4 regions of the Sulfuriflexus mobilis genome follow, and region 2 is predicted to be linked to each of the others. Evidence: predicted binding sites of a transcription regulator. Region 2 holds the regulator's gene; each other region holds the start of a gene.
What was found. The regulator sigma-54, encoded in region 2, starts transcription at its own class of promoters, with help from an activator protein. The targets are predictions, from matches to a motif close to TGGCANGNTNCNTGCTT.
Positions count from the first base shown of each region.

Region 1: a site for sigma-54 is predicted at 1,969-1,985, ahead of EL386_RS04355 (flagellar basal body-associated FliL family protein). Genes of this name have one in related genera too.
Region 3: a site for sigma-54 is predicted at 2,558-2,574, ahead of EL386_RS08515 (NarK family nitrate/nitrite MFS transporter). Genes of this name have one in related genera too.
Region 4: a site for sigma-54 is predicted at 2,720-2,736, ahead of flgA (flagellar basal body P-ring formation chaperone FlgA). Genes of this name have one in related genera too.

Region 1 covers NZ_AP018725.1:844,591-848,815, forward strand. The annotation lists gene fliJ (flagellar export protein FliJ) at 1-394, shown strand, start outside; gene EL386_RS04350 (flagellar hook-length control protein FliK) at 493-1,755, shown strand; gene EL386_RS04355 (flagellar basal body-associated FliL family protein) at 2,019-2,552, shown strand; gene fliM (flagellar motor switch protein FliM) at 2,555-3,580, shown strand; gene fliN (flagellar motor switch protein FliN) at 3,573-3,995, shown strand; gene fliO (flagellar biosynthetic protein FliO) at 4,003-4,225, shown strand, end outside.
Region 2 covers NZ_AP018725.1:642,227-646,451, forward strand. The annotation lists gene hprK (HPr(Ser) kinase/phosphatase) at 1-193, opposite strand, end outside; gene ptsN (PTS IIA-like nitrogen regulatory protein PtsN) at 195-659, opposite strand; gene hpf (ribosome hibernation-promoting factor, HPF/YfiA family) at 695-1,033, opposite strand; gene EL386_RS03315 (RNA polymerase factor sigma-54) at 1,068-2,546, opposite strand; gene lptB (LPS export ABC transporter ATP-binding protein) at 2,636-3,361, opposite strand; gene lptA (lipopolysaccharide transport periplasmic protein LptA) at 3,358-3,876, opposite strand; gene lptC (LPS export ABC transporter periplasmic protein LptC) at 3,866-4,225, opposite strand, start outside.
Region 3 covers NZ_AP018725.1:1,717,871-1,722,095, forward strand. The annotation lists gene nirB (nitrite reductase large subunit NirB) at 1-2,189, opposite strand, end outside; gene EL386_RS08515 (NarK family nitrate/nitrite MFS transporter) at 2,658-4,136, shown strand; gene EL386_RS08520 (bifunctional protein-serine/threonine kinase/phosphatase) at 4,200-4,225, shown strand, end outside.
Region 4 covers NZ_AP018725.1:810,409-814,633, forward strand. The annotation lists gene EL386_RS04180 (efflux RND transporter permease subunit) at 1-222, shown strand, start outside; gene EL386_RS04185 (flagellar brake protein) at 231-947, opposite strand; gene EL386_RS04190 (flagella synthesis protein FlgN) at 1,021-1,497, opposite strand; gene flgM (flagellar biosynthesis anti-sigma factor FlgM) at 1,513-1,833, opposite strand; gene flgA (flagellar basal body P-ring formation chaperone FlgA) at 1,918-2,679, opposite strand; gene EL386_RS04205 (chemotaxis protein CheV) at 2,819-3,748, shown strand; gene EL386_RS04210 (CheR family methyltransferase) at 3,858-4,225, shown strand, end outside.

The sequences.
Region 1 (4,225 bases), 200 kb from region 2:
GCGTGAGGCCGCGCGCATCATGGCAGAACAGCAACAACACCTGGAACAGCAAATTCAACGCCTGGAGGAATTACGTAACTACCGCAGCGAATATGCCCAGCGTATGCAGGATGCCGGTTGCCAGGGTATCGATGCCGGGCAGATGGTGGAATACGGCAATTTCATTCGTCGCCTTGATGAGGGCGCACAATTCCAGCTGCAAAAGATCGAAGAGGCCAGGCGCCTGCTGGACATCCGCACACGTGAATGGCGTGCGCTGCATACCAAGACTGAAGCCCTGAATAAGGTCGTCGACCGCTTCCAAAACAACGAGCGCCATCTCAGCGACCGGCGCGAACAGAATGAGAACGATGAACGTGCGCAGTACCGTCGCCGCGACTTCCACGACAAGTAATAAGCCCCCCGCATTACCCACACCGTCTAAATGGTTGGCACAGTCCTTGCTCTTTCCTGTGTAGAGAACGTTATCAGGTTAGAAATTGGAGAACGACCATGTCAGAACAATTGCCGATTACGCCCGCCCCGGCGCCGAAAAATAACCTCAATAAGGTATCGTCGACACGTGCCTCGAATGAGGTAAGTGATGAAAAACAAAGTGAATTTGGTGGCGTCCTGGCAAACCAGGTGGAACAGAAAGGCACTGCAAAGAAGGCCGGGGTGAGCGCCTCGGGCCCGGAGACGGAAACGGATCAAGCCGCCATTAACACGGAAAAGACTGAAGAAGGCTTGCCGCAGGGCGGCAAGGACTTGCCGATCGAAGCGGCATTGGCCGAACGAGACGTGGAATGGCTCGAATTGGGCAGCGGACAGGTAGAAACTGCCCCGGAAACGGTGGAAGTGGCCGAGACGACTTTGACCGACGCGATTAGCGTTGATGAGGTCGCGTTGAGTGATGAAACGCTTACAACGGTGGTCGCCGGGACGGCCACAGCGACGGCGGTCGTCGTCGATGAAAAAATAGCTGTAACCGGCAACGTTGGTACAGACAAGCCGGTGACGCCGGTTCTGGTTCAGGAGGCGGCCAAGCGGGTGATCAGTGGACAGGTCGCCACAAATGCCATCGATGATGGTGCCCAGACCCAGGTGGTCGAACAGCAACGTCGTGATGCCTTTCTGCCCGGCAATGTGATTTCACTTGCCGCGCGTGCTGAGTCAGAAAAGACCCCCTTTCAGGCTAATCGCATCATTGAACAGTTTACCGATGTCAGTGCCCGTCAGGCAGGCAATGCCCAGCCCAGTACTGCATCCACGCTGACGCCACTCAGCCCGGTGACGACCACGGGCAGTGCCACCAGCAGTGCCACGGGGCTGCAGCAGGTGAGTATTGATGTCCCCGTGCAGCATCAGCAGTGGCAAAAGGCCTTTGCCGAGCGCGTCGTTTGGTCGGTCGGTAATAACCAATCCATACAGGTGCGGGTCAATCCTGCCGAGCTGGGCCCTATTGATATTCAGGTGAATGTCACCAAGGAACAGGCCCATATAACCTTTAATACTGCCCATGCCAGTACACGAGATTCTATCGAATCGGCCCTGCCGAGGTTGCGTGACATGCTGGCCAATGAGGGACTGAGCCTCGGTGATGTTGATGTACGCCACCAGGACAGTTCTGCACAGGGGCAGACGACTGGGCACGATGGACAGGGCAGAGGCACCGCACAGGTCGATTCGGCTCAATTGACTGCTGCCAGCGAACAGGCTGAGGTCATGTTACGTCCGGTCATGGTCAGTGACAGGGCGGTGGATTATTATATCTGAACGATGACGAATAACCGCTAGTGATCAGTGACTTGGCGGTTTTTTATATAACCGCGTCAGGATTTTGTCATGATGATCGGGATTGGCGTATGCGTTGCCTGCACTTTGTGAGTACGCCGACATCTCTCTAACCTGCTGTTTATCAAAATATTAATGTAATTTCCGCAGTCTTTTTCGGCCAGGGACAGGGCGTATTGCCTATAATCCTGCCAGTGGCATGGCTCTTGCTACATCAGTGACGAGAAGAACCAGGAGTCACTTTTATGGCGATCGAAGAAGAAGATTTGGAGCTTGATGCCGAGGCTGCCGTTAAGGGCAAATCAAGCAAGGTCAAAATTATTATTATTGCACTGGTCGTACTCATCCTGATGGGTACTTCGATCGGGGTGACCTTGTATTTTACCGGTGCCTTCGGCTCCGCAGAGGAGCAGGGTGAGGAAAAGGCCGAAGCTGAGGTCAAGCAACCTGAGCAGGCTGGCAAACTAATCTACCACGCCTTCGAGCCCCCCTTCGTCGTGAATTTTGAAGACAAGGGTGTTGTCCGATTTTTGCAGATTGGCCTGAGTGTAATGACCAAGGATGAAGGCGTTATTACCAGCATCCAGCAGCACGACCCGGTACTGCGTAACAATCTGGTGTTGTTATTTAGCAGTCAGTCTTTCAAGACCCTGACTACGCGTGAAGGCAAAGAGGCCCTGCGTGCGCAAACTCTCAAGGAGATCCAGGGCGCACTGGAAAAACAGGGTGCCAAGTCGGCTGTCGAAGAGGTCTTTTTCACCAGCTTCGTGATTCAATAATCATGTCCGTCAACGACTTACTTTCACAGGAAGAGATCGATGCGCTGTTGCATGGCGTATCGGGTGGTGATGTTGAAACCGGTGGTGATGTGTCGGCCGATGACGGCTCAATGCGCTCCTATAACTTCGCAGTAGAAGACCGGATTGTCCGTGGTCGTTTACCGACCCTGGAAATGATTAACGAACGTTTTGCAAGATTATTCCGTGCCAGCCTGTTCAATCTGTTACGCCGTTCTGCCGAGATTTCAGTTGGTGGCGTGCAGATGATGAAATTTGCTGAATACATACATAGCCTGTTTGTGCCGACCAGCCTGAATCTGGTGAAGATGTCGCCATTACGCGGTACTTCCTTGTTTGTCCTCGACCCGAAGCTGGTGTTTATCCTGGTAGATAACTTTTTTGGTGGGGCGGGGCGTCATGCCAAGATTGAGGGGCGTGAATTCACCCCGACCGAGCTGCGCATTGTGCAAATTGTGCTTGCTGATATTTTCAAGAATCTCGAAGCGGCCTGGCGTCCGATATTTGATATCGCGTTTGAATACCAGAGCTCGGAAGTTAACCCGCAGTTTGCAAACATCGTCAGCCCGACAGAAGTCGTGGTATTGACCAAGTTCACGATCGAACTGGATGGCGGCGGCGGCGATCTGCACATTACTATGCCTTACTCCATGCTTGAGCCCATTCGTGAATTGCTCGATGCCGGTGTGCAAAGTGATCGGTCCGATACCGATATGCGCTGGATTTCCGCCCTGCGTGATGAAATTAAAAGCGCCAAAGTCGAAGTCGATTGTCGGCTGACTGAAACTGAACTCAGTGTCCAGGAAATCCTGGATATGAAGGCAGGCGACATTATTCCTATTGAGATGCCGGAAACGGTCATTCTGCGTTCAGGTGGCATCCCGATACTACGTGGTATTTACGGTGAGTCGCATGGCAATAAAGCGATTAAGGTCTTCTCGCCGATTGAAAGGCCTGATAACAAACAACTTGTCGAATTGATTCCTAAGAAGGATATGGCAAATGAATGACACAACTGATGAAAATGAACAATCTGCTGATGTCGCTGATGACTGGGCGGCCGCGATGGAAGAGTCAGGCGATGCAGCGGCAGTGACTGATAGTGATGCGCAGGCAGCGCCCATGCCGCAGCTGGAAGATGACGCCGAGGCAGTGACAAACGAAGATGCCAATATCGATGTCATCCTCGATATACCCGTGACAATTGCTATGGAAATCGGTCGTACTACGATCAATATCAGGAACCTGTTGCAATTGAATCAGGGTTCAGTGGTAGAGCTGGATCGTCTCGCGGGTGAACCCATGGATGTCATGGTCAATGGCACCCTGATTGCGCATGGCGAAGTAGTGGTGGTGAACGACAAGTTCGGTATTCGTCTAACCGATGTAGTCAGTGCCGCTGAACGTCTGAAAAAGCTCAAGTAACCCGCCCATGTCTGTGCGTCAATCAATCATTAGTTGTCTGTACCTGTTACCCATGGCCTCAGTCAGTGCACAGGCCGCGGAGACCCTGGCGCAGGCAGATAAGACCGTAGGGCGTGTCAATGTCGAGCCGGTATCCGGCGGCACCCTGGCGCAGGTCGCCCTGGGTCTGTTGCTGGTGTTATGCCTGATCCTTGCGGTTGCCTGGTTATTAAAACGCGTGGGTGGCTTTT
Region 2 (4,225 bases):
TGATTTGAATACGGTGTGGGTGAATAAAGTTCAGGTGCCCGACGTAGGAGACATCCCGGTCATCTTCGTCCGTGATTTGCGGCCCATCGAAATGAATATGACGATCTTCGCCATTACTCCCGGCAACATGCACAAGTGCCAGTTTATTGCGATGGGTATCGAACAGGGATTTGACAGAGATGTTTTCAGTCATGTCAGTCTGTGGCGGCCTGCCAGTGTGTTAGAAGTGTGTAGATTTCTTCATTGCTGGTGGCGTGCCGCAATTTTTCACAGTAAGCCGTATCGCTGAACATTTGTGCCAGTTGCGAGAGGATCTTCAGGTGTTCATCGGTAGAGGCCTCTGGCACCAGCAAGCCGAAGACCAGGTCTACCGGCTGGCCATCTATGGCATCAAAGTCGATGCCCTCGCGGAGCTGCATGAATGCACCGATGGTCTTGTCGCCGCTCTGGATACGCCCGTGCGGAATGGCAACGCCATGGCCAAGGCCAGTACTACCCAGGCGTTCACGTGATAGCAGGCTATCAAAGATCTCGCCCTGGGTAAGACTGGCATCGGCATTCAGCATCAGTGCGCCGACTTCCTCCAGTGCACGTTTTTTACTTGCCGGAGTGGCTGCACAGCTAATGCGCTCCGGTGAAAGTATATCGCTGATATTCATATTATAGATTTACTATTAAGGTTTTTAATAAGGGGTTATTCAGGGATTTCCTGAAACTCCTGGTTTTTCAGGCCACCTTCAGAACGATGATGGTCGGTGGTTTTTTCCTTATGCTTGATAATCTGGCGATCAAGCTTATCGACCAGTGAATCGATCGCAGCGTACATGTCTTCATCGACTGATTCAGCAAACAACTTGTGACCGGTAACGTGCACGGTGGCTTCGGCCTTCTGACGGAGTTTTTCCACAGTCAGAATAACGTGCGTGTTCGTGACGTTATCGAAGTGTCGTTCAAGTCGTTCGAACTTGCTGTTCACATAATCACGCATAGAATCGGTGATGTCGATGTGATGTCCAGTGAGGTCGATTTGCATAGTAGTGCTCCTCTGGGTTGAGGCTGGTGCATGATTACATCAGCCGTTTACGTTCGTTGGAAGGCGGGATCGACATGGCCTCGCGGTATTTTGCGACGGTGCGTCGGGCCACGTTTATGCCCTGTTGTTCCAGGAGTGAAGCGATCTTGTTATCACTCAGGGGTTTCTTCGGTTCTTCAGCCGCGATCAGTTTTTTGATCAGGGCGCGGATAGCGGTGGATGAACACTCGCCGCCGCTGGCGGTACTGACATGGCTGGAGAAAAAGTATTTCAGCTCAAAGATGCCACGCGGGGTATGCATATATTTGCGTGTGGTAACACGGGAGATGGTTGATTCATGCATCTCCACGGCCTCAGCGACATCGTGCAGCACCAGTGGCTTCATGGCCTCTTCACCGTGCTCAAGAAAACCGCGCTGGTGTTCAACAATACAGGTGGCGACCTTGAGCAGGGTCTCGTTGCGGCTTTGCAGGCTTTTTAGTAACCAGCGGGCCTCTTGCAGGTTATCCTTGAGAAAGTTGTTATCCTGGCTGTTGTCGGCACGGCGGATCATGCCAGCGTAGAGGTCATTAATACGTAGCTTGGGTGCAACATCCGGATTCAGTTCCACACGCCACACGCCCTTGTGCTTACGGACATAGACATCGGGTACGATATATTCGGTACGTTGGCTGGAAAGGTGGCTGCCGGGACGCGGGTTCAGTGAACGTATCAGGGTGATGACCTGTTGCATGTCCTCTTCGTTAAGCTTCATACGACGCATCAATTGCGGGTAATCATGCGCGGCCAGCAGCTCGAGGTGTTCACTGACCATCTGCATGGCTTGTTCACGCCATGCTGTCTCCGGGGAAAACTGACGTAGCTGCATGAGCATGCACTCGCCAAGGTCACGTGTGGCGACACCTGGCGGGTCAAAGTTCTGTACTTGTCTTAATACGGCCTCGACCTCGTCAAGTTCGAGTTCGGGCAGTTCGTCCTGCAGGCTTTCGAGAAGTTCCTCAGTACTGCTCTCAAGGTAACCGTCTTCGCCGATCGCGTCGATGATCGAGGTGGCAACCGTCATGTCGGTATCGGAAAACGGGCTCATGCGCATCTGCCACATCAGGTGGTCATGCAGGCCCTCCTCGTCATCACTGTTGATGTCGAAATCACGCTGGCTGAACTCGGAGCTGGCCGGGCCGCTGGATTGGTAACTCGGTTCATAAATGTCATCCCAAGCGGTATCGACCGGCAGGTCATCGGGGATATCGGCCTGTTGCATGGCCTTGTCGGTGTCGGCTGCGGCAATGTCATCCTTGGCAGAGGGTTTTTCCTTGTCCTTGCCGTGTTCTTCCTGGCTGCTGTCAGCGCCTTCCTCACCCTCGGCGATCTCAAGCATGGGGTTGCTGTCGAGGGCCTCCTGGATCTCTGAACTCAGCTCCAGCGAAGACAATTGCAACAGCCGGATGGCTTGTTGCAACTGCGGAGTCATGGTCAGGTTCTGGCCCAGACGAAGCTGGATGGACTGCTTCATGTGCGGTTCGGATCTTTCATTAAAGGCAGACGTGTTACCTAACTAATATTCTAGCGCAACATTCGTGCCAGTACAGGATAAAATTGACATCAGAGGGTGAAATGTTGGCCAAGATAGACCTCACGCACCTGCTTGTCGGCGAGCAGGCTTTCCGGGTCACCCTCGGCGATGATCGCCCCGGCATTCATAATGTAGGCACGCTCACAGATACCGAGGGTTTCCCGAACATTATGGTCGGTTATTAATACGCCGATGCCGAGCTCACGTAAGTGATTGATAATTGAATTGATGTCCACGACTGAGAGCGGGTCGACGCCGGCAAACGGCTCGTCGAGGAGGATAAAATCCGGACGCGTGGCCAGGGCGCGGGCGATCTCAACCCGGCGGCGTTCACCACCGGACAGGCTCATGCCGAGGCTGTCGCGGATGTGCGAGATATGCAGTTCACGCAACAATTCCTCGGTCTCGGTTTCGATTTGCTCCGCCGACAGGCCCGGCATCGATTCGAGGATGGCGCGGATGTTGTCCTCGACACTGAGCTTACGGAATACCGAGGCTTCTTGAGGCAGGTAGCCGATGCCGAGTCGGGCACGGCGGTGCATCGGGAAGTGGCTGATGTCGGTATCGTCGAGATAGATATGCCCGGCATCGGCCGAGATCAGCCCTACCATCATATAAAAGCTGGTGGTCTTGCCGGCGCCATTCGGGCCTAGCAGGCCGACGACCTCACCACTGTTGATGTGCATCGAGACATCATTGACGACGTTGCGAGAACGATAGGTCTTGAAGAGTTTTTCTGCACGCAGGGCACTCATTTTTTCGGGTCTTTTTTACTCGGTTGCAGGATCATTTGTACACGGCCTTTTTTGCCGTCCTCACCGCCGCCGCGCGCCTCAACCAAGTCGCGTCGGGTATCATAAACAATGTGCTCACCCTGGAAGACATCACCACCCTGAATGACCTCACCCTCACGGCGTACGATCAGGATCTCCTTGACAGCGTCGTAAAACAGCTCGCGACCCTCGGCGATGACGTCATCAGGTTTGTTGTCCGGACGTTGCTGAAAGTGGGCGCGTTTGCCCGTGGCGTGGACCCTGTCGAGGTCCTTGTTCTTGTCGCGGTAGACGATGACCACGTTACCCTTGATGAGAATACTGCCACGGGTGATGACAACATTGCCACGAAAGGTACTGATGCCCTTTTCATCATCAATATCGACACGGTCTGCCTCAATGTTCATGGGCTGGTCCTTGTCGCTCTTCAGGGCCAGGGCCGGCAGGGGCAGTAACAGGCAGAGCAGGAGTATGGAAGAATAGAACTTATTGTTCATAGTGCACCCGTACATCATCAAGCAGTTGTAATTGTCCTTCACGCACATAGGCACGCATACCAATGGCAGTGGTTTTGCGTTTCTCACTCAGCATAGTGACAGGTTGGTCGGTTTCGGCAAAGTCGGTTTTCGGATGAATGCGCAAACGTTCCGTTAACAGTTTCACCGGGCGGTTGTCCGGACCACTGTGGCGGTCGATGACGACATTACCACTGAGCAGTACCAGCTTGTTATCTGCCGCTACCCAGCCACGGTCGGACCTGACGATCCAGGGTTTACCGGTTTCACGGTACAGGGTCATGGTCGGCATGTTCAGTTCGGTGCTGTCATCATCCGGGTAATGCAGCAT
Region 3 (4,225 bases), 1.1 Mb from region 2:
AGCACCTCTTCCTCTGTACTGACTGCACAAAGGAAATCTGTGGCGCGGACCTTGATGCCGCCGTTACCGCCGACATGCAGTTCGTAACCGGAATCGACACAGACCACACCAAAGTCCTTAATGGTCGCCTCGGCACAATTACGCGGACAACCGGAGGCGGCCATCTTGTACTTATGCGGGGTCCAGGAACCCCAGGTCATCTTTTCCAGCTCGATACCGAGCTGGGTCGAGTCCTGGGTACCAAAACGACACCACTCCTTGCCAACACAGGTCTTCACGGTACGCAGGGCCTTGCCGTAGGCATGCCCCGAGACCATGCCAGCCTGGTTCAGGTCATTCCAGATCACCGGCAGTTCGTGTTTTTTCAGGCCATACAGCGCGATGCGCTGACCGCCGGTAACATGCACGGTCTTGACGTTAAACTTTTCTGCCACATCGGCGATTGCACGCAACTCTTCCGGCGTTGTGCCGCCCCCCCACATACGCGGAATCACGGAATACGTCGCATCCTTCTGGATATTGGCGTGGGCGCGTTCGTTGATAAAACGTGACTGGCCGTCATCGCTGCCAGCGTCCGGCCAGGCACACATGACGTAATAGTTCAGGGCCGGGCGACATTTGCTGCAACCATCCGGGGTCTTCCATTCCATGAAGTCCATTACGCTGCGGATAGACTTGAGTTCTTTTTCCTTGATCGTGGCACGAATTTCATCATGCGTATGTTCGGTACAGGCACACAGGGGTTTCAGGTGCGGGGCTACCGAGTAGTCACCACCAACAGTATGCGCGAGCAGGCTCTCGACGAGACCCGTACAGGAGCCACAGGAACTCGAAGCCTTGGTGTGCGCACGCACGTCTTCAAGCGTAAAGAGTTTCTTGTCGGTAATGGCCTTGACGATGTCACCCTTGCAAACACCGTTACAACCACAGATTTCGGCACTGTCGGCCATCATGGCAATACGGTTCTCATCACCGTGACCCGAATCACCAAGATGGGCCTGACCGAAGAGGATATTTTCACGGAAGTCGCTGATATCCGTCGCATCGCGCATCAGGTCGAAATACCAGCTGCCATCGATAGTATCGCCATACATGACCGCGCCCTTGAGCTTGTTGTCCTGCACGACCAGCTTACGGTAGACACCCCGCGAGGCATCCTGGAAGACCAGTTCCTCGGTATCTTCACCGCCGGTAAAATCCCCGGCCGAGAACAGGTCGATGCCGGTGACCTTGAGCTTGGTTGAGGTCATTGAACCCTCATAACGACCAATCCCCATCTTCGCCAGGTGATTGGCGCAGACCTTACCCATTTCAAACAGGGGCGCGACCAGACCATAGACCTGGCCACGGTGTTGCACACATTCACCGACGGCATAAACCTTCGGGTCAAAGGTCTGCATCGTGTCATTGACGACAATACCGCGTTCACAGTGAATGCCGACCTTTTCGGCCAGAGCTATATTGGGTCGAATCCCCACGGCCATGACGACCAGCTCGGCGGGTATCTCACGGCCGTCTTCAAGCAGCACTGATTGCACGTGGTCCTGACCCTTGATCTCTTTGGTCGAGGCCTGCATAAGGATTTCCAGACCGCGGTCTTCCAGCGACTTGCGCAGCATCTTACCGGCGACGCTATCAAGCTGGCGTTCCATCAGGGTATCCATGAGGTGCAGCACAGTGACCTTCATGCCCTGCTGCATCAAACCGTTGGCCGCCTCAAGACCCAGCAGGCCACCACCGATGACCACCGCATGCTGATGTTGCTTGGCGGCCTCGAGCATCTTGTCGACATCATGGATATCACGGAAGCCGATGACTCCCTCGAGCTCATGTCCGGGGCATGGGATAATAAATGGAGTAGAACCGGTAGCCATCAGCAGGCGATCGTAGCTTGCCTTGGTACCGTCTGAGGCGATCACCTTCTGCGCAGAGCGGTCGATATTGATAACCTCTTTGCCTTTGTGCAGGGTGATATGGTTATCGATATACCACTGTTCATCATTGAGCATGATCTCATCAATGGTCTTCTCGCCGGCCAACACCGGTGAGAGCATAATGCGATTGTAGTTGCCGTATGGCTCTGCGCCAAAGACTGTAATGTCATACAGGTCAGGGGCGACTTTAAGGAGTTCTTCGAGGGTTCGTACACCGGCCATGCCGTTGCCGATAAGGACAAGTTTTTCTTTCATTGGGCTTCCCATGTTGCACTGACTCGCCGTTGAGCCGTGTCCTGCTAAATTAGCTAATCCTGATAGAGCAACATGCGTGCCAAAATCGATTTTTCCGGTTTCCCCCCTGAATTTCGCACTTTTCGACAGAAATTCCCCCTATTGCACCAATTTATCGCACTATTTTGATGCGTTCGCAGTAATTATGCATCGTTATGAACCATCGGCTTTATGCCCCATATATATAGGTGCAGGCATGAATCTTTATGCCAGGCATGGAGATTGTCGCTGGTTTAGCCCTCCCGAACGCGCCCTGCTTGTGCAGACCGCATATCTTTACTCTGACTGTTATATGAATAATAGCCGGTGTTTTTGCCAAATTATAAAGTTGGCATGTTCATTGCTCTGGAGTGTGGCATTAGCGAATAAAGCTGCCGCAAAGAAGCGGCACAGCATGATTAAATGACCCATCGAAGGGAGTTAGAAGTAATGAGTACCGACACCAGTAAGCTCAACCTGCTATCGTTCAGCGGCAACACAAAGATCTTGCACCTGACCTGGGTGGCCTTTTTTATCAGTTTCTTTGTCTGGTTTAACCACGCACCACTACTGGCGTATATACGTGACGAATTTGGGCTTAGCCCACAGCAAGTCAAAACCCTGCTCATCCTCAACGTCGCGCTGACTATTCCCGCAAGAATCATCGTCGGCATGCTGGTAGACAAGCTCGGTCCGAGGATCATGTACTCTGCCCTGCTCTCAATATCCAGCCTGCTTTGTTTCGGTTTTGCCTTCGCCGACAGCTTTGAGCAGATGGCCATCATGCGCTTCCTGCTCGGCTTTGTCGGCGCCGGCTTCGTGGTCGGTATTCGTATGATTGCAGAGTGGTTCCCGGCCAAGCAACTGGGCGTGGCGGAAGGTATTTATGGTGGTTGGGGTAACTTTGGGTCTGCCGCCGCGGCATTGAGCCTACCGACACTGGCTCTGATATTTGGTGGTGAAGAAAATGGCTGGCGTTACGCCATTGCCATGACCGGTGTCATCGCCCTGGTTTATGCCTTTATTTATTACTTCTCAGTCAGTAACACCCCAAAGGGGTCTACCTACTTCAAGCCAAAGAAGACGGGTGCCATGGAAGTGAGTACGCCCGGAGACTTTTTCCTTTACATGCTGATGAACATTCCTATGTTTGCTGCACTGGCCCTGTTGACATGGAAACTGGGACCGACCAACCTGAACCTGCTCGCCGCCAGTATTACCTACACGCTCTATGGTCTGCTGGTGCTGCTATATATCTACCAAACCATGCACATCTACCGCATCAATAAACATGTGTTTGAAAAGGCCGTGCCTGAGATTGACCGTTATAAGTTCAAGCAGGTCGCCGTACTAGACCTCTCTTACATGGTGACATTTGGTTCGGAGCTGGCCGTGGTCTCCATGCTGCCCCTGTTCTTCCTCGATACCTTTGACCTGGGTATGGTTGAGGCTGGCCTGCTCGCCTCCGGTTATGCCTTCATGAACCTCGTCGCCAGACCCGGTGGCGGCCTGATCAGTGACAAGTTCGGCCGTCGCAAGACCCTGTTGATCCTGCTGGCTGGATTGGCCATTGGCTACTATATGATGAGCCAGATAGATTCCAGCTGGAATTTATTCCTGGCCGTGGTCATTACCATGGTCTGCTCATTCTTTGTCCAATCGGGTGAAGGTGCCGTATTTGCTATGGTGCCACTGGTGAAACGTCGCATGACAGGCCAGGTCGCCGGCATGGCGGGCGCCTACGGCAGTGTAGGGGCCGTGAGCTTTCTGACCATCCTCTCCTTTGTTTCACCACAAATATTCTTCCTGGTGATCGCTGCATCCGCTGTGGTGGTTCTGGCCATCGTCTTCTTGTTCCTCGAAGAACCACGTGGCGAGATGGCCGAGGTGTTGCCGGATGGCACTGTGCAGATGATTGAAGTAGAGTAAGCCTCATCAGCTTGTCATTAAGGGGCCAGCGTCGCTTCACAGCGACGTTGGCTATTGATATATATGATGCAATCCCAACCTGGCATCCA
Region 4 (4,225 bases), 170 kb from region 2:
CCCTTACAGGAGGCGGTGATCCGTGCCGGGGCGGTGCGCTCAAAGCCCATTGCCCTGACTGCGCTGGCCGCCATGCTGGGTGCCGTCTTTATTCTCGACGACCCCATCTTCAGTGGGCTGGCCATTAGCCTGATCTTTGGGATACTGGTCTCAACCCTGTTGACCCTGGTGGTGATACCAGTGCTTTATTATGCCTATATGTACCGGCGCATGAAGGTCTAGGCGGGTTATTACCGCTGGCTGCGGCGAATCATGTCGCGTTCGAGTTGCACCACAAAGCGTTGGATCTGTCTTTCCTCGATCGGTCCCATATGAATAAAGCGGGCACCTACGCGGACCATGTTTTTGTCTTCATAGGCTTTGATATTGCGGATTTCCAGGGCACATTCAAAATCGGTTTTGTCGCCGGTGGCAAACCTGCAAACAGGAAGAATCATATTCTTCTCAAAGGGCATGGTCTGTTTACCAGCAAACTGTGCGGCAATACCGCCCAGTGAAATATTTGTGATGAGCCCCTTGCATTGATTGCCGGCCTCATCGCGCACCGAGATTTCGGCGTTGTCTCCCATACTGACAGGTGCACGGAAAGAGGCACGTCTTTGATGGTAACGGAGTACCTCGGGGTATTTCACCCGATAGGCCGGTTTGCCGCCATCATCAATGACTGAATCAATATTGCCATTGAAACCAAATTCAATCCCCTGATACTGTGCGGAAACAGTGAACTGTCGTTCCTTGAGTATTTGCTGATGTCCGGATTCCGGGTGCAGGGCATCAAGTAATATATATTTTTGCTCGGCATCTACGTCTATAAGGATACTATTATAAAAACGATCACTATCAGGCATGTGTACATTGAGTAAAACATGATCGCGCAACAGGCGGCGCAGATGACCAGTGATAATATTGGGTTGGCTGATTAATTCGATGTCGTTGGTATCTGTCATGTTACTATCTCGCGCACAGCAGCAAACATACTGCGCAGCGGGTTACTTTTTTTTCGTTATTGTGCAGAAGGTATCAGGCACGTGTAAGCGAGTGTTCTAATGAGTGATCGATTATTTTACCACCACGCCCATAGATTTCTTTATTTTGTGTTTGTCCCTGTAGCAGGGCGATGAGTTGTTTGATATTACGTTGTGAATTTTCCAGGACACTACCATTGAGGTGGTTCTGTTCACGGCAGCGACCGAGTACGTCGAGGAGCTGGTCCCAGAGTTTCTGTAGTGGCTGGTGGAATTCTTCAGTTTGAGCGGTGATAAAGGCCTGCATATCTCCGGCATGCGGGTCCTCACCACTGGTCAGCTGCTGGCGACGACGCTGTGCACTCTCATCAAGCTGTTCGGCAACTTGACGTTTGTCCTTCGCGATTTTCTCCAGGGAGTCGCCATTATTCTTCGCCAGCGCCTGTCGTTCTGCATCCAGTAAAGTGAGAAGCGTCTCGGCATATCTGATTTCATCTTCCAGACACACCTTTATATACGTTATGTTCGCCATGGGTTCAGTCGCCTGTTAACGCCCCAGACCCTGTTCAAGGTCGATTAGTTTGTCTGCCACACGTTGCGCGTCGACCTGGTAGCTGCCATCGGCCAGCGCCTGTTTGATGGACTCGACACGCTGCGTGTCGACGACCGGCAGTTCCGCCAGGGTGTTTTCCAGACTACGCAATTGTGCCGAGGCATTGGTCAGACTAACCGTGTCGGCGGTAGAAGGGCGACCCGTTTCCTGCTGATCGTTACTGGCCTCATCACGTGAGACATTGGCCTCAGGGCGCTCAGTACGATTGTTGAGGATCGTGTTATTACTGTTCTGACCCGTAATTTCAATTGCCATGATACTGCTCCAGTTTTTGTATCTGTCCTATATAACGGACAGTGCTTCTAAATCTTTAGGGTATATTAGTCAAAAAATCGCCGTTTACATATTTATTTTTACATTGCCTCTGGAAGTCACTGTTCCTTCTACAATTTTCTTTGTGGAGAGGTTTTTTACCCGAATTACCTCGCCGATACGGCCACTTGTCATGGCCGTGCCCTGGCTACGCACCTGGATCTGGGTATTTTCCGCCAAAATCATGACGTTTTGACCACGTTTGACAAGGTTTTGCTGCTTCAATAGCCTGGGGGAGACAACTTTCCCCTTGGCCAGGGCCGATTTCGGTAACTGACCGACGACCTCTTCAAGACGGGTCAGGTATTGCCCGTGCAAGCGGTTGACGGCCCGGCGCTCCAGCGTCAGTTGTTGCGCCTGGATCGGGGTATTACGTGATAGCCGTTGTGTGGAGACGACGACCTCGGCAAATTGTTTGATATTGACGGGCACGAAGATCGACCAGCGGTGGTTATCGTCGAGGCAGCGAATGCCCACGGCCATACGCTGTGTGATTCGCCCGGCATCATGTGTATAACTCTCTGTATTATCAGTACATTTAGCCAGTCGCAGACGGGGGTCCAGGCGGTCGGCCCGCACCTCTATGTCGCTGCTATCCTGACTGAGCAGGTCCTTTACATGGGCCTCGGCCTGTTGACGAATATCCTCGAGGGCCTGAAATTCAAGGGCCTGGCTCTGGCCGGCAGAAAGGCATAGCAGGACGGCAAGGACTTGCCAGACACGGGCAATAAGCGGCCTATGAGCGAGGCCGCGAAGATCGGTGTTATCTATTAAGTGTTTGTTTATCAAAGCATCTAATCTCATTACTGAGGGGGTTTACAGGTAGTAAATGCAAGTCTTGTGCCGGTTTTCACAAACTTAAGTTCTTCAGGCAGATGCCGATAGTAAAATGCAGTGACAAGTATTTAGCCGATTTCAGGAGTTTATTATGGCCGGTGTTCTGGATGCCGTTGATCAACGTACCCGTCTGGCAGGGCAGAATCGTCTCGAATTATTGCTGTTCAAGCTAAAGGGACGACAGACCTTTGGCATCAATGTGTTCAAGATCCAGGAAGTCATACAGTGCCCGCCGCTGAACCACATGCCAAAGTCGAACCATTTTGTTACCGGTGTGGCGAATATGCGTGGCCGGACCATACCGATTATCGATTTGAGCCAGGCGATTGGTCGTTCAGCGATTAGTGACCATGCGAATGCCTATGTCATTGTCAGTGAGTTTAACCGTAAGGTGCAGGGCTTTCTGGTGGGCGGGGTGGACCGTATTATTAACCTGAACTGGGAGGACGTCCTGCCCGCACCGAAGAGTGCTGGCAAGAATCATTACCTGACTGCCGTCACCCGTGTGGACGGCGAGATCGTTGAGATTATTGATGTCGAGAAGATCCTGGCCGAGGTGATCGGCGAAACCCTGATTGTTTCCAATGATATCTTGAGCCGGGAAGATGCCGGTATCCAGTCGGGCAAGCGTATCATGGTGGTGGATGACTCCAGTGTCGCCCGTAATCAGATTAAACGTACCTTAGAGCAGCTGGGTATCGAATGTCTGCTCGCTCACGATGGCAAGCAAGCCCTTGATCAGCTCAAGGAAATGGCCGGCACCGGCCCCATAGAATCACAGATCGATATGCTGATCTCGGATGTGGAAATGCCGGAGATGGATGGTTATACCCTGACCTCATCTATACGCAAGGACCCGCGCCTGCAGGACCTGTTTATTGTCCTGCATACGTCTCTGAGCGGGGTCTTTAACGAGAGCATGGTGAAGAGTGTTGGCGCGAATCGGTTTATTGCAAAGTTTAATGCCGATGACCTGGCCAACTTTGTCCTCGAATACCTGAAAGGTGATCAGGTTGATTAAGCGTCGCTATCCCCATCTTAAAAGTGGTTAAGCAGGCAAAAAAAGGTAATAAGCCCTTGATTACGGTATCCTATCCCTCGCGTCCAGGTAAACATCAGGTATTACACCCTTGAGCAAAGTCATTACACCAGAAGAATACAAGCTATTTAGCGGCTTTCTTGAGAAAGCCTGCGGCATTACGCTGGGTGAAAACAAGCAATATCTGATCGCCAGTCGCCTGCAACGTCTCATGGATGAACTGGAGATCCTGAATTTGGCCGATCTGGTGAAACGCATGGAATCCGGCAGGGACAAGACCTTGCAGGTACGTATTATTGATGCGATGACGACCAATGAAACCCTCTGGTTTCGAGATAGCCACCCCTTCGATATCTTGCGTAATGAAATCTTTCCGGAGCTCACCAAGCAGCGTACCCGGCCGATCCGCATCTGGTCGGCGGCCTGCTCATCCGGGCAGGAGCCCTACACCATGAGCAT